DNA from 4 places in the Streptomyces sp. NPDC028368 genome. Region 1 is predicted to be linked to each of the others. Evidence: riboswitches for the same ligand, from Rfam matches in the RefSeq annotation. Region 1 holds a riboswitch; each other region holds the start of a gene.
The links. Region 1 has a riboswitch for cobalamin ahead of ACZ4S3_RS06730 (cobalamin biosynthesis protein). Riboswitches for the same ligand answer to the same signal wherever they lie in the genome.
Positions count from the first base shown of each region.

Region 2: another riboswitch for cobalamin. It lies ahead of metE (5-methyltetrahydropteroyltriglutamate--homocysteine S-methyltransferase); the one in region 1 lies ahead of ACZ4S3_RS06730 (cobalamin biosynthesis protein).
Region 3: another riboswitch for cobalamin. It lies ahead of nicT (Nickel transporter NicT); the one in region 1 lies ahead of ACZ4S3_RS06730 (cobalamin biosynthesis protein).
Region 4: another riboswitch for cobalamin. It lies ahead of thiI (tRNA uracil 4-sulfurtransferase ThiI); the one in region 1 lies ahead of ACZ4S3_RS06730 (cobalamin biosynthesis protein).

Region 1 is NZ_JBVHTY010000002.1:719,147-723,564, forward strand. Features, by position in the region: gene ACZ4S3_RS06725 (cobyric acid synthase) at 1-933, opposite strand, end outside; gene ACZ4S3_RS06730 (cobalamin biosynthesis protein) at 930-1,901, opposite strand; cobalamin riboswitch at 2,032-2,184, opposite strand; gene ACZ4S3_RS06735 (hypothetical protein) at 2,393-2,809, shown strand; gene ACZ4S3_RS06740 (caspase family protein) at 2,814-4,418, shown strand, end outside.
Region 2 is NZ_JBVHTY010000009.1:129,555-133,972, reverse strand. Features, by position in the region: gene metE (5-methyltetrahydropteroyltriglutamate--homocysteine S-methyltransferase) at 26-2,344, opposite strand; cobalamin riboswitch at 2,509-2,738, opposite strand; gene ACZ4S3_RS22050 (3-hydroxybutyryl-CoA dehydrogenase) at 2,908-3,789, opposite strand; gene aceB (malate synthase A) at 3,786-4,418, opposite strand, start outside.
Region 3 is NZ_JBVHTY010000002.1:162,853-167,270, reverse strand. Features, by position in the region: gene ACZ4S3_RS04295 (nucleoside/nucleotide kinase family protein) at 1-299, shown strand, start outside; gene ACZ4S3_RS04290 (MarR family winged helix-turn-helix transcriptional regulator) at 475-1,002, shown strand; gene ACZ4S3_RS04285 (alpha/beta fold hydrolase) at 1,152-2,018, shown strand; cobalamin riboswitch at 2,065-2,311, shown strand; gene nicT (Nickel transporter NicT) at 2,310-3,452, shown strand; gene ACZ4S3_RS04275 (VOC family protein) at 3,585-4,085, opposite strand; gene ACZ4S3_RS04270 (DoxX family protein) at 4,160-4,418, opposite strand, start outside.
Region 4 is NZ_JBVHTY010000004.1:265,824-270,241, forward strand. Features, by position in the region: gene cobF (precorrin-6A synthase (deacetylating)) at 214-1,035, opposite strand; gene thiI (tRNA uracil 4-sulfurtransferase ThiI) at 1,032-2,366, opposite strand; cobalamin riboswitch at 2,521-2,739, opposite strand; gene tgmA (putative ATP-grasp-modified RiPP) at 3,404-3,595, shown strand; gene tgmB (ATP-grasp ribosomal peptide maturase) at 3,602-4,418, shown strand, end outside.

The sequences.
Region 1 (4,418 bases):
CACCACACCCGGTTCGGCGGCCAGCGCGTCCACGTCCGTGAAGTTGGACATCAGCGGTACGGCCGCGACCGCGACCCGCAGGACGTCCGCGCCGTGCGGCGGGGCCACCACGCTCTCGCGCACGGCACCCCGCAGCGACACCCGCAGCCCGTCCTCTTCGTCGATGCCCAGCCCGTGCGCGAACGGCAGCACGCCCAGCGTCGGCCGCCCGCTCAGCTGCTTCATCATCTCCAAACCGGGCTCCAGCAGCGTCACATCGCCCCGGAACTTATTGACGAGATACCCCGCCACCAGCTCCTGATCCTCCTTGGACAGCAGCGCCGTGGTCCCGAAGAACGACGCGAAGACGCCGCCGCGGTCGATATCCCCGACGATCACGACCGGGAGCCGGCCCGCCCGCGCGATGCCCATGTTCACGATGTCGGTGCGCCGCAGATTGATCTCGGCGGGGCTGCCGGCCCCCTCACAGATCACCGCGTCGTGGGTGCGGCGCAGCTCCGCCAGGCAGTCGGTCACGGTGCCCAGCAACTGCTCCCGGCGCCCCGCATACTGCGTCTCCCCGGGGGACGACCCCCCGGCTCCCCCGAAGTACCCCCGCGCACTCAGCTCACCCACCGGCTTGCCCAGCAGCACCACCTGGCTGCTGCGGTCGCTGCCCGGCTTGAGCAGGACCGGGTTCATCAGCGCGGTCGGCTCCACCCGGGCCGCGGCCGCCTGCATCGCCTGCGCCCGCCCGATCTCCGCCCCCTCGCGCGTCACAAAGGAGTTGAGGGACATGTTCTGCGCCTTGAACGGGGCCACCTTGACGCCCTGCCGGACCAGCCAGCGGCAGATGCCCGCCGTCACCACGCTTTTGCCCGCGTCGGACGTCGTACCGGCCACCAACAGGCCACCGCCGACCGTGTTGCCGGATGCCTTCCACCGCCCGTTCACCGGGTCCTCCTCCTGTGCCGTGCCACGCCGTGCCGTATCCCGCCGGCCGCCAGCCGTCCCGCGACCGTCGCCGCCAGCGCCAGCGTGCTCACCCGGCGCGAGAGCCGCACCGCTCGCTCGATGTCCTCCGCGCAGGGCGGCGGCGCCGGGCCGTTGAGCACCGGGCGGTGCTCGATGCGGCCGCCGTACGCCAGGGTGCCGCCCAGCCGTACGCCCAGCGCGCCTGCGAACGAGGCCTCCACCGGGCCCGCGTTGGGGCTCGGGTGCGCGCCGCCGTCGGCCCGCCAGGCCCGCAGCGCGCCGCGCCGGTCGGGGCCCGCGAGCACGGTCAGCGCGGCGGTGAGCCGGGATCCGGGCCATCCGGCCACATCGTCGAGCCGGGCCGACGCCCAGCCGAACCGCCGGTAGCGCGCCGATTTGTGGCCGACCATCGCGTCCAGAGTGTTCACCGCACGGAACGCCACGAGACCGGGCACACCGCCCAACGCGCCCCACACCAGGGCGCCCACCACCGCGTCCGAGGTGTTCTCGGCGACCGACTCCACCACCGCGCGGGCCATCTGCGGCCCGTCCAGTGCCTGGGGATCGCGGCCGCACAGATGCGGCAGCCGCTCGCGCGCCACGTCCAGGTCGCCCGCACTCAGCGCGCCGCCGATGGCCCGCGCCTCCCGGCCGAGCGAGGTGCCGCCGAGTACCGCCCAGACGGTGGCCGCGGTCAGGGCGGTGCGGGCCGCGGGCTTTCGTACGGTGCGCTGCAGGAGTGCGGCGCCGGCCGCCGCGCCGCCCGCGCACAACACGGCGTGCGCCGCGCCGTATCCGCGGTGGTCGCGCCACAGCCGTCGCTCGAGGGCGCCCGCGGCCCGGCCGAAGGCCGCCACCGGATGGCCGCGCCGGGGGTCCGCCGCGATCAGGTCGCCGAGGAAACCGAGGGCCGCGCCGCACGCGTAGGCCGCGTGTTCGCCGCGCACCGGATCAGGCCGCCGTCAGGCCTCGAAGGGATACGGCGAGGGCAGGGTGCGGGTATCTCGAACGGCGGCCGGGCATGGCGGTATGTCCTCACTCAGGGTCCGCGCCCTGGCTCGACGTGACGGCGACGAGAGTCTCCTGGCTCCCGGATCGGCGCATCCCCCGGTCTTCCCGCCCGTCCGCAGCGGCCCTTGCGGGCATCCGCGCGACGGACCGTGACCTTCGCTGGAGGAACGCTCCCCGGTGACAGTGGCGGGACCGCGCCGGATTCTCACCGGACTTCCTCATCTGTCGCCGAATGGCACGGGCAGTCCACCACGCCCCGCGAAGAGCCGTCAACTCACCCTTGACCTGCGACGCAGCCCTGTGGCAGGGGGTGTGGCGCGCGCCACAGGGTGGCCGGTGCGTCACCGACGGTTGCCCCTGGGCCTGATCCCGCGTCACTATCTGGTGCACGGGGGGCGATGGGGCCCGCCGGAAGGGGGGCCGGGGGATGCCGGACAGCGCTGACAGCCAGGAGATCCGCCAAGAGGTCCGTATGCGGATCACGGGCACGAACAACCCGGAGCAGGACGCCGCGGATCTGCGGGCGTGGCTGGAGCGGGAGCCGTGGCTGAACCGGCGGCGGCACGAGTGGGCGCTGCGCCCGAGGCCGGCGGGTGAGAACGAGGACACCGACGGGCCGGGCCCCGCCGATATGGCCGTCGGTGTCGACGACCTGATCCTGGTGGTCGTCGGCGCGGTCGCCGCGGAGATCACCAAGAGCCTGACCATCGCCCTGCAGGAATGGCTGCGGCGGCGCAAGGAGGAGCGGGCCTCGGGCGAGGAGCCCGCGGTCGTGGTCGGTGAAAGCGACGGCCGGCTGCGCGAGATCGGCGGCGCCGAGGGCGGCAGCAGCGCCGAGGACTGAGCGGATGTCCGAATACGACGCGCGGGGCAAGGTCAACCGGGCGCTGCTGATCTGTGTCAGCGACTACAAGGACCTGCGCCCGCTGCCCGCGGTACGGGACAACGCGGAGAAGCTCAGGCGTGTCCTGATCGACCCCGGCACCGACCTGTTCACCGAGAACGAGGTCCGCATCTGCCGGACCCAGGAGCCATGGGAGGTGGAACAGGCGCTGGACGCCGTCGCCGACGAGGCGCGCGGACTGCTGCTGGTGTACTTCTCCGGCCACGGCCGGGTCGGCCCGGACGGCGGCAATCTGCAGCTGATGGTCGGCACGTCCAAGCCCCGGCTGCACAAGACCGTCTCCTGGCAGGACCTGGTGCTGTCGTACCTGGACAACGCGCGGGCCGACCGGATCGTGATCATCCTGGAGTGCTGCTACGCCGGAAACGCCGGCGAGGCCTTTCACCGCTGCCGTAAACCCATGTCGCTGCTGATGACCGCGCAGCCCAACCGCCGTATCTTCAGCGGCGAGGAACCGGCCGGCGGCAGCGTCTTCACCCGCGCCGTGGTCAAGGTCCTCGAGCGGGGCATACCGGGCAAGCGCTTCGTCGCCTTCGACGATCTCGTCCAGGCGCTGCGCGAGGAGCTCGCCGACGAGCGGACCCCGATGGGCGACGTCTGGGAGCCCCGCTCGGCGAAGCAGAACACCACCGACGACGTCATCCTCTCCTTCGCCACCCCCGAGGTCCGGCCCCCGACCCCGCTGCGGGTCCGCTTACGCCGCGTGCTCAACCCGTTCCTGCGGCACTGGGTGCGGCTCCTGCTCATCCTGGCGATCATCTTCGTACCGGCCACCGCGGGCATCGTCCTGCTGAACCTCCCCGGCCCCGCACCGGCCTGCCCGCCCGCCCTCGAACTGCGGCTGCTCACCGCCCCGGAGGCCGAGCCCACGCTGCGGCAGGCGGCCTTCGACTACGAGATGTCCCACGCCAACACCCTTGCCCTGACCGGCGAGGGCGACTACCCCGACGGCTGCCGGCGCGCCCAGATCACCGTCTACTCCGCGGCCAAGGACCAGATCGACCGGGGGTTCGCCGCCGCCGACCGCTGGCAGGGCGAGGCGCGGGGCACCGGCAAGGGCGGCCCGGACGACAAGGGCGCCGAACCCCTCTACCGGCCGGGCCCGCAGCCCGACCTGTGGATCCCCGAATCCACCGCCGACTACGACGAGGCCCGCCGCCAGATGCCCGCCACCGGCTCCCCGGCGGCGCTGCACAACACCGGCCCGGTCGCCTACACCCCGCTGGTCGTCGGCATCCCCGCGAAGAAGCGGCCGGCGGACATCGAACCGGCCGGCGCCACCTGGCAGGACCTGCTCACCGGGACCGACAGCCACCACCTCGACCTCAGACTCCTGCGGCCCAGCCCCGTCCTGTCCGGCACCGGCCTGCTGCACACCATCGGCCTCTACCTCGCCGGCGACGGCGCCGCCATCGGCTCCTCGGGCACGCCCGGCCCCGACCCGGCACTCGCCGACCACGCCGAGAGCCGGCTGACGGCCCCGGGCAGCCAGTACGCGGGCAGCACCGAGCTGCTGTGCTCGCTGCGCCCCGGGGACGACGCCCCCGGC
Region 2 (4,418 bases), on a different contig from region 1:
CGTTCCCTCCCGGCCGTCAACGGAATCAGGAGCCGGACAGCTCCGTGCGGACGGTGCGGGCGGCGGTGACCAGGTTCTCCAGCGCGGACCGCACCTCCGGCCAGCCGCGGGTCTTGAGACCGCAGTCGGGGTTGACCCAGAGGCGTTCGGCGGGGATGGCCTCAAGTCCCTTGCGGAGCAAGGTGGTTACTTCGTCGGTGCTGGGGACGCGGGGGGAGTGGATGTCGTAGACGCCGGGGCCGGCCTCGCGTGGGTAGCGGGCCGTAGCCAGTTCCCGGGCGACCTGCATGTGGGAGCGGGCGGCCTCCAGGCTGATGACGTCTGCGTCGAGGTCGTCGATGGCCTGGACGATGTCGCCGAATTCGGCGTAGCACATGTGGGTGTGGATCTGGGTGCGGTTCAGTGCGCTGCTGGTGGTGAGGCGGAATGCTTCGGTGGCCCAGGTCAGGTAGGTGGTGTGGTCGGTTGTGCGTAGTGGCAGCGTTTCGCGCAGTGCGGGCTCGTCGACTTGGATGATGGATGTGCCGGCTGTTTCGAGGTCGTTCACTTCGTCGCGCAGGGCGAGGGCGACTTGGCGGGCGGTGTCGGCGAGTGGCTGGTCGTCGCGGATGAAGGACCAGGCGAGCATGGTGACCGGGCCGGTGAGCATGCCTTTGACGGGGCGGTTGGTGAGTGACTGGGCGTAGGAGGTCCAGCGGACTGTCATAGGTTCGGGGCGGGAGATGTCGCCGGCCAGGATTGGTGGGCGGACGTAGCGGGTGCCGTAGGACTGGACCCAGCCGTGTTGGGTGGCGAGGTAGCCGGTGAGCTGCTCGGCGAAGTACTGGACCATGTCGTTGCGTTCGGGCTCGCCGTGGACGAGGACGTCGATGCCGGCCTTTTCCTGGAAGGCGAGGACGTCGCGGATTTCGGCCGCGATGCGGTCGTTGTATCCCGCGGTGTCGATCCGTCCTGTGCGCAGGTCGGCGCGGGCAGTGCGCAGGTCGGCGGTCTGTGGGAACGAGCCGATGGTGGTGGTCGGCAGCAGCGGCAGCCCGAGGTGGGCGCGTTGGGCGGCGGCCCGCTCGGGGTACGGCGCCGAGCGGCGGCCGTCGGCGTCGGTGACGGCCGCGGCGCGGGCGCGTACCGCCGGGTCATGGGTCAGCGCCGAACCGGCCCGGGACGCCAAGTCTGCGCGGTTCGCGGCGAGTTCGGCGGCGATGGTGTCGGTGCCCTGCGCCAGGCCGCGGGCGAGCGTGGCGATTTCCGCGGTCTTCTGCTTGGCGAAGGCCAGCCAGCGGAGGATCTGCGGGTCGATGTCGCGTTCGACGGTGGCGTCCAGCGGGACGTGCAACAGCGAGCAGGAGGCGGCCACATCGACCCGGTCGGCGAGGCCGAGCAGGGTGCCGAGGGTGGCCAGCGACTTCTCCAGATCGTTGATCCAGATGTTACGGCCGTTGACCACGCCCGCTACCAGGCGCTTGCCCGGCAGTCCGCCGACGGCCGCCAGCGCCTCGAGGTTGGCCGCGGCCGCGTCGGTGAAGTCGAGCGCCAGTCCGTCCACCGGAGCCTTGGCCAGGACGGGCAGGGCCTCGCCCAGCCGGTCGAAGTGCGAGGCGACCAGGAGCTTGGGGCGGTCGGTGCGGGTGCCCAGTTCGCGGTAGGCGCGGGCCGCGGCGTCCAGTTCGGCCGGAGTGCGGTCCTGGACGAGGGCGGGCTCGTCGAGCTGCACCCACTCGGCGCCGGCGGCACGCAGGTCGGCGAGGACCTCGGCGTAGACGGGCAGCAGTCGGTCCAGCAGGGTCAGCGGCTCGAAGTCGGCGGCCACGCCGGGGGCGGGCTTCGACAGCAAAAGGTAGGTGATCGGTCCGACGAGCACCGGGCGGGCGGTGAGGTCGAGCCCGAGCGCTTCGGTGAGCTCGGCGACCTGCTTGGTGGAGTCGGCAGCGAAGACCGTGTCCGGCCCCAACTCGGGTACCAGGTAGTGGTAGTTGGTGTCGAACCACTTGGTCATCTCCAGCGGCGCCACCTCCTGCGTGCCGCGGGCCATGGCGAAGTAGCCGTCGAGGGCGTCGGCCGTGACGGCGGCCTGGTGGCGGTCCGGGATCGCGCCGACCATGACGCTGGTGTCCAGCACATGGTCGTAGTACGAGAAGTCACCGGTGGGCACCTCGTGGATGCCGGCGTCGGCCAGCTGCTGCCAGTGGGAACGGCGCAGGGTGCGGGCGGTCTCCGTCAGGGCGTCGGCGGTGACCTTGCCCTTCCAGTAGCCCTCGATGGCCTTCTTCAGTTCCCGGTTCTGGCCCTGGCGGGGGTAGCCGTACACGGTGGCCCGTGCTGCCGCGGCTGCGGGCTTAGCTGTCACGGAACTCTCCTTCGCGGATGTGTCTCCTGAATGTCCCGGGACGGAACGAGGAACGCGAAGGGATGACGAACCGGACGGAACCACGCTGCGCTCGCGACGCACGTGTCCGCCTGATATGTACGCCGACCCGCCCTCGAGGTCACCGGGATCTCCGTCCACGCAGGGGCGTGCACGGGCAACGGGCAGGTCTTCGGACTCGCGGGCGCGCCTGCCGGAGTCTCTTCCGGCGGGCACCTACTGGCCGTCGCTTCCCGGATCCGCGGCCCGGATCCAGTGCGTATGACGGCGGTCGTTCCCACTCACCGCTGCGGGGCAGTCCCGGATTCTCACCGGGTTCCCTCTTACGACGCGGCCCGTCTGGCGGACGGGGCGAACCAATTGCCCGGCCAGCGTAGAACGCGGCCGTCGCGGCGGACACCTCTGTTCACATTCCGGACTGTGAGATGAGACACCGGCGGGGCGAGGTTCGCACGCGGCAGGGCACGGAACGGCCTCAGTCTCCGTTCCGCGCCCCGTACCGCACACCTGCCGGGCCCCTCAGCCCGACGGCGATCCAGGGACCCTCAGCCCTGGTCGTAGGTGTGGAACCCGCGCCCGGTCTTGCGGCCGAGCAGTCCCGCCTCCACCATGCGCTGGAGCAGCGGTGGCGGCGCGTAGAGGGGTTCCTTGAACTCGTCGTAGAGGGACCGTGCGATGGATGCCACGGTGTCCAGGCCGATCAGGTCGGCGAGCTTCAGCGGGCCCATGGGGTGCGCGCAGCCCAGCTCCATGCCCGCGTCCACGTCGGCGGCGGTCGCGAAGCCGGACTCGGCCATCCGGATCGCCGAGAGCAGGTACGGCACGAGCAGCGCGTTGACGACGAAGCCGGCCCGGTCCTGGGACCGTACGACCGTCTTGGCGAGGGTGCCGGTGACGAATTCCTCGGCGGCGGAGACCGTCGCCGGCGTGGTGTGCAGGGAGGTGACGACCTCGACGAGCGGCAGCACCGGGACCGGGTTGAAGAAGTGCAGCCCGAGGACGCGGTCCGCGCGGCGGGTGGCCATGCCGAGCCGCATGACGGGGATGGCCGAGGTGTTGGTCGCCAGGATCGCCTCCTCATCCTCGACGATCTTGTCGAGGGCGGCGAAGACGTCGGTCTTGGCCGCGGCGTTCTCGACGATCGCCTCGATGACGAGCTGCCGGTCCGCGAGGTCGTCGAGACTGCCGGTGAAGACCATCCGGGTCAGAGCGTCCTCGGCCGAGATACGGTCCAACTTGCCGCGCTGGACGGCGCGTTCGAGGGAGACGGCCACCCGCTCGCGGGCCGCACGGGCCGCGGTCGCATCGGCCTCGCAGACCACGGTGTCGAGCCCGGCGCGGGCGCACACCTCGGCGATGCCCGCGCCCATCTGGCCGCCGCCGACGACTCCGACCCGTCGGATCGCGGTGTTCAGCGCGGCGCTCATGCCGTGACCTCCGCACGGTGCACGAGATGGCGGGCGTAGGCGTCCGGGGTGAAGAAGGCGGGGAGCTCCTTGGCGAGAGCGGTCCGTTCGAACAGCTCCCGGACGTCGTCGAGCCGTGCCCAGGGGTACTCGGCTCCCAAGGCGGCGATCTCGCCGTCGAGGAGGCCGAGCACCGTGTCCCGGTCGACGGCGCCGTGGCGCAGCCACTGCCAGATCTGCGCTCGGGCGATCTCGGCGGCTGCCGCGTCCTCCATCAACCCCTCCAGTGCCACGGCACCGGTGCCGCGCAGCCAAGCGTCGAAGTAGCGCAACGCGACAGAGATGTTGGCGCGCACGCCTTCCTCGGTGGGCGGTCCCGCGGTGCGCCGGACGGCCAGGAGCGCCTCGGCCGGAACGTCGACATCCTCCCGGGTGCGGTCGATCTGGTGCGGCTGCCCGCCCAGCACGCCGTTGAAGATGTCGCGGCAGAAGGGGACAAGCCCGGGGTGGGCGACCCACGTCCCGTCGAAGCCGGCCTCCGCCTCGCGCTCCTTGTCGAGACGCACCGTGGCGAGAGCGGCCCCGTCGGCCTGTGCGTCGTGGCTGGGCACATGCGCGGCCATGCCGCCGATGGCGTGCGTACCGCGCTT
Region 3 (4,418 bases), 560 kb from region 1:
TAGCGCCACATATCCCCCTCGTCGTCACCGAGGGCAATTACCTCCTCCTCGACTCCGCGCCGTGGACCCGTATCCGCGCCCTGCTCGACGAGGTCTGGTACGTCGACCTGGACACCCCGGAACGGATCCGGCGCCTGGTTGACCGTCACGAACGCTTCGGCCGCCCACGCCCCGACGCCGAACACTTCGTCCGCACCTCGGACGAGGCCAACGCCCGCACCGTGGCAGCGACCCGCGACCGCGCCGACCTCATCGTCACCTTCACCCCCGAAGAAGCCCCCGCCCCCCGGCTCTCCTAGGCGTCGGTCAGCAGACCCACAACGGACGGCGCGCCCCACCCCAACGACACCGCCACCCCCGCCCCCCTCCCGCCCTCGGTCCGCCTGGCACTTCACCAACCTGTCTGGCGCTTCACCAACAGCCTTCCGCGGCAGGCCCCTTCCCAAACGACACCTTCGATGCCATCATGACATCATGAGTGTCGTTAAGCCGGATGACGGCGACGAACCGGCCCCGGCCGAAAAGCTTCTGTACGACGTCATACGGCGCCTGTGGCCCCTGCACCGCACGATCGTGCGCGCGGTGGAGCGCGAGCTGGAAGGCACCGGCATGACCGCAGGCGAGCACGCACTGCTCGATGCGCTGCGCAGCGAAGGCCCCCGGACCGTGCCGCAGTTGGCCCGCACCATGGAGCTCGACCGGCAGCCGGTGCAGCGCTGGGTGAACCACGCGGCGGAGCTGGGCCTGGTGGTGACGGCCCCCAATCCCGCACACCGCCGCTCGTCCCTGATCCAGCTCACCGCCGAGGGCGGCGAGGTGATACGCGGGATCCAGGAGTCCGAGGCCACCGAGCTGCGCCGCGGGCTGGCCGACCTGTCCGCACAGGACATCTCGACGGCCCTTCGTGTACTCGACCGACTCGGCGAGGAATTCCGGCACCTGGCGAACGGCTCAGGCGTTACCCGAGAGGATCCCGACAACCAGGACAACCAGCCGGAATAGCCCCAGCCGCCGACACCCCCACACCGTTCACGCATCCGCCCCCTCCCCTCTCCCCCCCTCCCCTCTCCCCTCCTCCCTCTCCCCTCCTCCCACTCCCCTCCTCCCCCACCCTCCGCCCCGCCACCGCTCACCAAGGGAACGCACAGAGAATGACCCACCCGTTCAGCGCCTGGACCGAGCTCGACAACGGCACCGTGCCGGTCAGGGACGGTGAGCTGTTCTACGAAACGGCCGGCGAGGGTCCGGCGGTGGTGCTGCTGCACGGCGGCATGCTCGACCAGCGCATGTGGGACGAGCAGTTCTCCTGGCTGGTGGGCTCCGGCCACCGCGTGATCCGGTACGACTCCCGCGGTCACGGCCTGTCCTCCACGGTGGCCGGGGACTGGGCCAACCACGACGATCTGTGCGCCCTCCTCGATGCCCTCGACGTCCCAAGCGCCGTCCTCGTCGGCCTCTCACACGGCTCCCGGGTCGCCCTCGACACCGCCCTCGCCCACCCGCAGCGGGTCAGCGCCCTGGCGCTCGCCTCACCCGGGGTCAGCGGCCGCGCCTTCACCGACCCGTTCCTCCTGGAGCACATCAGGGCACAGGTGGCGGCGATCGGCGCACCGGACGGCATGGAGCAATATGTCGAGCACTTCCTGCGGATGTGGGTGGACGGCCCGCACCGCGGTCCGTCCGACGTCCACCCCGGGCTGCGCGAGCGGATGCGCGCCGCGGCCGCGGCAACGGTCGAGGTGCACGCCGACGGCATGGGCGCCGGGATGCCCATCGAGGTCGGCGCCGCCGGCCGGCTGTCCGACATACGCGTGCCGACGGTGGTGTTCGACGGCGACCTCGACAGTACGGACATCGCCGCCAACGCCCATGCGATCACCCTCGCCGTCCCGGGCGCCCGCAGGGTCCGAATACCGGGCGCGGCTCATATGGTCAATCTGGAGAACGCCCCGCTCTACGACCACGAACTGCGCGTCTTCCTGTCCTCGCTGTCCTCCCCGCCCTCCGTGGCCCACTGATGGCGCCGAGCCCTCCGAGGCCGTCGATACCGCTGCGGGACGGCGGTTAGAGTGGTCATGCCGTGGTGTTCGGGAAGACCGGTGACGGACCTTGTGGTCCCAGGCCGGAGCGGCCCTCGCCACTGTGATCGGGGAGTTTCCGGCCCTTTCCGTATGCGCCTGCGCGCGTACGGCGCCACTGACCGCAGCCCGCGGCCGGGAAGGCGGGCCGGACGCGTCCACCCTCCCCCGAGCTCTTCAGGAGCAGGGAGGTACCCCCAAGCCAGGAGACCGGCCACGGCATCTCACGAACTGATCCACGAGGTGCTGGAGCGTGACCGCCGGATGGCCCTGTCCACCGATACCCCGAACACCCCTGCCTCCGCCACGTTCCGCTGGCGCCGGCAGGACACCATCCGTACCGCGGGCCTGATAGCCGTCATAGCCGGGCTGCATGTCGTCGCCTTCGGCATGCTCTTCCTCCTGGTGGCCCCGCAGCACTACACCGTGGGCAAAGAAACCTTCGGTGTGGGGCTCGGCATCACCGCCTACACCCTCGGCATGCGGCACGCCTTCGACGCCGACCACATCGCAGCCATCGACAACACCACCCGCAAGCTGATGGCCGACGGCAAGCGGCCCGTCTCGGTGGGCTTCTGGTTCGCGCTCGGCCACTCCAGCGTGGTCGTCGTGATGGCGGCCCTGGTGGCGGGCGGCACCCACCTTGCCGGGGCGCTGCTCGACGACCGGTCACGTACCCACCAGGTCCTGGGCACTCTGGGCACCACGGCCTCGGGGGTGTTCCTCTACCTCATCGCCGCCCTCAACCTCATCGCGATGGCCGGGATCTGGCGGGTCTTCCGCGGCATGCGCGCCGGCCGGTTCGACGAGGCCGAGCTGGAGCAGCAGCTCGATTCGCGCGGCTTCATGAACCGCTTCCTGGGCCGGTTCACCCGCTCGATCTCCCGCCCCGGGCAGATGTTTCCGCTCGGCTTCCTCTTCGGGATCGGGTTCGACACCACGACCGAGGTGCTGCTGATGGTGATGGCGGGCAGCGGCGCGGCGGCCGGGCTGCCCTGGTACGCGATTGTGTGTCTGCCGCTGCTGTTCGCCGCCGGCATGAGCCTCTTCGACACCCTCGACGGCACGTTCATGAACTTCGCCTACCAGTGGGCGTTCTCCAACCCGGTGCGCAAGGTCTACTACAACCTCACCATCACCGGCCTGTCCATCGCGGTCGCCTTCTTCATCGGCACCATCGAGCTGGTGACGGTCCTGCACGAAAAACTGGGCCTCAACGACCCGGTGACCAGCTGGATTTCCACCCTCGACCTCGACAACGTCGGCTTCATCATCGTGGGCCTGTTCGTGGTGGTGTGGGCGGCGGCGCTGGCGTACTGGCGCCTGGCCGGGGTCGAAAAGCGCTGGGCGGCGCGGGCGGGGTCGGGCTCCTAGGCGCCGGCTGCCGGCCCGGAACGCGGGGCCGGCTCCCGGGCCCGCCGCTCGCAGGTCCGGCCCCCGGGCCCGGCTCGCGGGTCCGTACGCCCAGCCCGTCCCCCTCCCCCCTCCTACCCCCCCCGCGGCCCGTCAGGTGGCCGAGCCGGCGGCCGCGCCCGTCATCAGGTCGGGCCCCCAGCGCTTCAGCTCGGCCGCGAGATCGAGCGGGCGCAGCCGGTTCGGCTCGTCGGGACCCGGCCAGTCCTCCCGCGGAACCCGCCACATCACCTCGAACTCGTTGCCGTCCGGGTCCTTGGCGTACAGGGACTTGGAGACAAGATGGTCGGTGGCGCCGACCAGTGCGCCGCGGGCCGCGAGCCGGGCCTCGGTGGCGGCGAGTTCGCCGAGCGTGCCGACCTCCCAGGCCAGGTGGTAGAGACCGGCCCGGCCCGCCTCGGGGCCCGGCGCGTCCGCCCCCACCGTGAACAGCCCCAGATCGTGATCGTTGAGCGAGCCGGCAGCGCTGAGGAAGGCGGCGCGCCCGGGTATCTCGATGTCCAGCGTGAGCCCGAGGGCTTCGGTGTAAAAGGCGACGGACCGCGCCACATCGCGGATGTAGAGCACCGCGTGATTGAGACGTCGTACGGACAAGACCCTCTCCCCTCTCCCGCCGCAACGCCCCCAGGGCGCCCCGGCCTTACTGTTGCTGCGTGCTTCCGCCTGGGTTACTTCCGGACCAGCAGCACGCCGCCGGCGACCACCGCGGCGAGCACCAAGGCGACCACGCCGTAGACGAGCCGGTGCGCGCGCAGCGCCGGCACCAGGCGGTCGGCGGCGTAACGCCCGGGGCCGGTCAGCGCCAGCGCGCCCGCGCCCGCGGTCAGCAGCAGCTCGTACTCCACGCCCTTGGGCGCGAAGAAACCGCCGCCCCACTTCACGACCAGAGCATTGATCATCGTGCCCACGACCGCCGCACCCGCGAGG
Region 4 (4,418 bases), on a different contig from region 1:
TCCGCCGGGAATTACGGCCCTGCCGAGCTTGCCGACTTGGTGTGCGCAGCCGTCGAGGCACAGAGCACGGTGGGACGGCCGGCCGCCGGACGCTGACCGAGCCCCGCTCTTCGGTCGGGTGGCCCCGATCACGACGCGGGCTCGGCCACAGCGCGCTCATCGGGCCGTTGGCTTCGTACACGGCCGTGCGGCAGAGGGAGGTGCCGAAGGAGCTCAGCCAGCAGCCTCCCGAGGAACGGCGTTTGCCGGCGGCTGGGGGTCGTCGGCCCGCAGCAGGCAGGCATCCATGATCCAGCCGTGACGCTCCCGGGCCGCGGCACGCAACTCCGTTACCCGGTCAGCGACTTCGGCCAGCGGGCCGGAGACGAGCAGTTCCTCAGGCGTGCCGACATAGGCGCCCCAGTACATCCACCAGCCCTCCTCCCGGTGCGCGGTGAGGGCCGCGCCGACATCGAGCATCACGGCGACGTCCTCGCCCCCGGCAAGTCCGGACCCGGCGATGTGCCGGCCGGGGGCGATCCGGACCGGCCTGCCGAGCCGGGTCAGCGTCGTACGGTGGCGGGCGGCCAGCACCGAGAGGCTGCTCACCCCGGGAATCACGTCGTACGTGAAGGACATCGCACCCCGGTCGGCAACCTCCTCCAGCGTGTCGATCGTGCTGTCGTAGAGAGCGGGATCGCCCCACACCAGGAAAGCGCCGGTCCGGCCCGGCGCCAGCTCGTCCCGGATGAGCCGTTCGTACAGGGCGGCGCGGCGGTGACGCCAGTCGACGACCTGTTCCCGATAGCCGGCCGGGCTCGCGGGGGAGCGGTCACGTCGCGGGTCCTCGGCCTCGACCACCCGGTGCCCGGGGCCGGCGTGTTCGGCCACCAGATCCCTGCGCAGCTGGGTCAGCTCGGACGCCCGCGCGCCCTTGTCCAGCAGGAAGAACACGTCGCAGGCCCGCATCGCCCGAACGGCGGCCAGCGTCACATGCTCCGGATCCCCCGAGCCGATCCCGATCACCAGGACCCGCCTCAAGCCCTCCCCGCTCATGAGGACACCGCCCCGGACGGCGCCTTCGCGCACACCGCCGGACCGGGGCGGCCGGGCGCGGGGCCGCCGTCCCGGCTGTCCGCGCCGGCCTCCCCCTCCCCGCCGGTCTCTCCCGGGTGCATGACCTGGACGTCGCGCAGCAGACTGTCCACCACGTCGTCCAGGTCGAGGCGCTTCTCCACTGAACGCAGGTCGGTCAGTCCGGCCCGGAGGGAGACCCGGGGTGGTGCGAGGAGCTTGCAGCAGTCCTCGTCCGGCAGTACGGAGATCTCCGCGGTGCCGATGGACCGGGCTTCGTCGATGATCTCTTGCTTCTCCCAGCCGATCAGCGGCCGTAGCACCGGCAGGGTGGCGGCGTCGTCGACGGCGGCCAGGTTCGCCAGGGTCTGGCTGGCCACCTGTCCCAGGCTGTCACCCGTCACCAGGGCCTCCGCTCGGGTCCGGCCCGCCAGCGCGGAAGCGGCGCGGACCATCAGCCGTCGCTGCGCGACGACCTGGAGCCTGCCGGCCCCTGCGATGGCCAGTTGCTTCTGGGCGTGGCCGAGGGCGATGACGTGCAGCCGCCCGCCGGGCTGGTAGCGGTTGAGTTCACGGGCGAGGGCGTAAGCCTTGTAGACGGAAGCGGCGTTCGTGTACGGAGCGCCGGTGAAGTGGACGAAGTCGCAGCGCAGTCCGCGACGCATCGCCCGGTAGGCCGCCACGGGTGAGTCGTACCCGCCGGAGAGCAGCACCAGAGCGCGTCCGCTGGAACCGACGGGGAGTCCGCCAGGTCCCTGGTGACGGGTCCAGGAGACGTAGCTCTCCTTGCGGTCGATCTCGACCGATAGCCGTACGTCCGGGCTGGAGAGATTCACCGGCAGAGGACCCAGGGCCTCCCGGACGCGTGCCCCGAGAAAGCGCTCGAACTGCGACGAGGTCATCTCGAAACTCTTGTCCCGGCGCTTGACCCGCACGGCGAAACTGATTCCGGGGCGCTCGGCACGGGCGTCGGCGAGCGCGTCCACGGCTGCCTCGGTGATGTCCGCCACGGCACTTGGGACGCGCAGGGCGGGCTCCACCGAGTTGAACCCGATCACCCGTCGGGCGCGCTCCACTAGGACATCCAGGGGGACCTCGCCGCCGAGCACGGTGACGTTCTGGCCGGACTTGATCCACGTGGAGCCGCCGATGTCCCGCAGGGCGCGGCGGAGGTTGTCGTGCAGCCGCTCGGTGAACAGGTGCCGGTTGCGGCCCTTGAGGAAGACCTCGCCATGCTTGAGCAGGACACAGGGCCCGCTCGGGTGGGGCGTTCCGGGGGAAGGGACGGAGGGAACGCTCGGTTCGCCGGGCACGAAACTCTCCTTCGCGAGTCGTCGTGAGGACCGGCGCCGGGCCGCGAACGGGATGCGGGCCCGCCCCGCGCACCAAGGGCACGGTGGCGTGAAACGCACCACTCGCTCAGCGGTCCCGCTACCGGGTCGCCATGGGATACGTGCGTGGTGATCGCACCCCGCACGAGCAGTGGCAGGTCTTCGGACTCGTGGGCACATCCCGAAGGACGGGACACCTACTGGCCGTCGCTTCCCAGGTCACCTGCGTACCCAGTGCTTGATGACGGCGGTCGTTCCCACTCACCGCTGCGAGGCAGTCCCGGACTCCCACCGGGTTCCCTCTTACGACACCACGCCTGGCGGACGGGGCGAACCAGCTGCGGGTCCAGGGTAGACAATGCGGCGCGCGGTCCGTGAACGAGGCGACGGGCGAGGACCCGGGGCACCGGCCTCCGTCCCCGCCTCGGTCGCTGCGTCGGGTGTCAGTGGCGTCCCAGAACCGGAACACCGGCCCCCAGACAACCAGCCGTCGGCGATCCTGAGCCTGGGGTTCGGCCCACAGGGGGCCCAGGACCACGCGACGTTCGGTGGACCAGGCGTTGACGATCAAGCTGTGAAGTTTGTCGGACGGGTTCAGCATGTCCATTGCCGTGTTTACGGCGCGTCGGGCCCGTCCACGTGAGCCGCTTTGGCTGCCGCAGGCGCGTCACCAGCCGTGGTGTCGCCCAGTGACCGAGCTACGTCACCAGCCGACACGGTCGTCAGCGCGGTCGCACCGCTTGCCGCAACCTACCCAACAGGGCCGCCGAGCTGGTGCGCCCCGCGTCGTCGGCCGTGCCGCCCTGCGGCCGGTTGGAACCCCGGCCGGGACTCAGCCGTCTCTCTTCTCGCCGGATACGCCCAGGCCAGTTTCGTCAAGAACATCGGCAGAAGCGATCAAAAAAAGCCATCATTCGATCGATTTTGCAGTGATTCTCGTAGGGATAAGTCAGAAGGCGCTACGTGTCCCCGGCCCAGACCACCGGATGTTGCAGCGTCCCGAGCCCTGAAGGAGAGGTATGCGACCGTTCGCTCTGAGCTACGCCCGTCCGCTGGCTCGGTCGTCGTCCGCCGTGCCGTACACCTACGACGCCACACGGCAGTTGAACGTTCTCCCTGACGGCCGTCCGGCGACGCACAGCAGGGCGGTGCTGCTGGCCACTGGCACCACCGCCTCCACTGCCGGTTCCAAGACCCACTTCGACGACTGATCCGCGATGACCGTCCTGATTCTCACCTGCGAGGAGGACGTGACGGCGGACATGGTGGTGGCGAGGCTGCACGAACTCGGCATCCCGCTCGTCCGCCTCGACCCCGCCGACCTTCCCGGGGAGGTCGCCCTGTCGGCGGAGTACGCCAAGGGCGACTTCGACGGCTACCTCAAGGCGGGCGAACGCGTGGTGAGTTTGAGCAGTCTGCGGTCCGTCTGGGTCCGCCGCCCCGGCATACCCGGAGCACGTGCCCCGGAACCGTCCGCATGGCTCACGGCCGAGTCCGAGCATGCCCTGAACGGTGTGCTCGACTGCACCCGGGCACACTGGATGAACCATCCCGTCGCGGCCGCACGAGCACGCCGCAAGCCCTGGCAACTGCGCGCCGCCCACCACAGCGGATTCCCCGTGCCCCCCACAGTGATCACCTCGTTCCCGGCGGTCGCCCGGCAGTTCGCCAGAACGCATCAGGATGTCGTGGTGAAATCGTTGTCCGGCGGGCACTCCACCGATCCGCCGATGGTGCTGCCGACCACGCGCATCAGCCCGGATGTGGACTTCTCCGGGGTGGCGGCCGGTCCGACCCTGCTCCAACTGCATATCCCCAAGCGGGCCGATATCCGGCTCACCTGCGTCGGAGGGCAGCTCTTCGCCGCCCGCAGGAAGGCCGACCCCGAAGAGGTGGACAGCCGCTTCAGCGAGGGCGGTCTCTGGGAGCCGGCCGAGGTGCCGGACCGCGTCCGAGACGCGGTGGACGCCTATATGCGTCATGCCCAACTCTCCTACGGGGCCTTCGACTTCGCCGAGGATGCCGACCGGACGT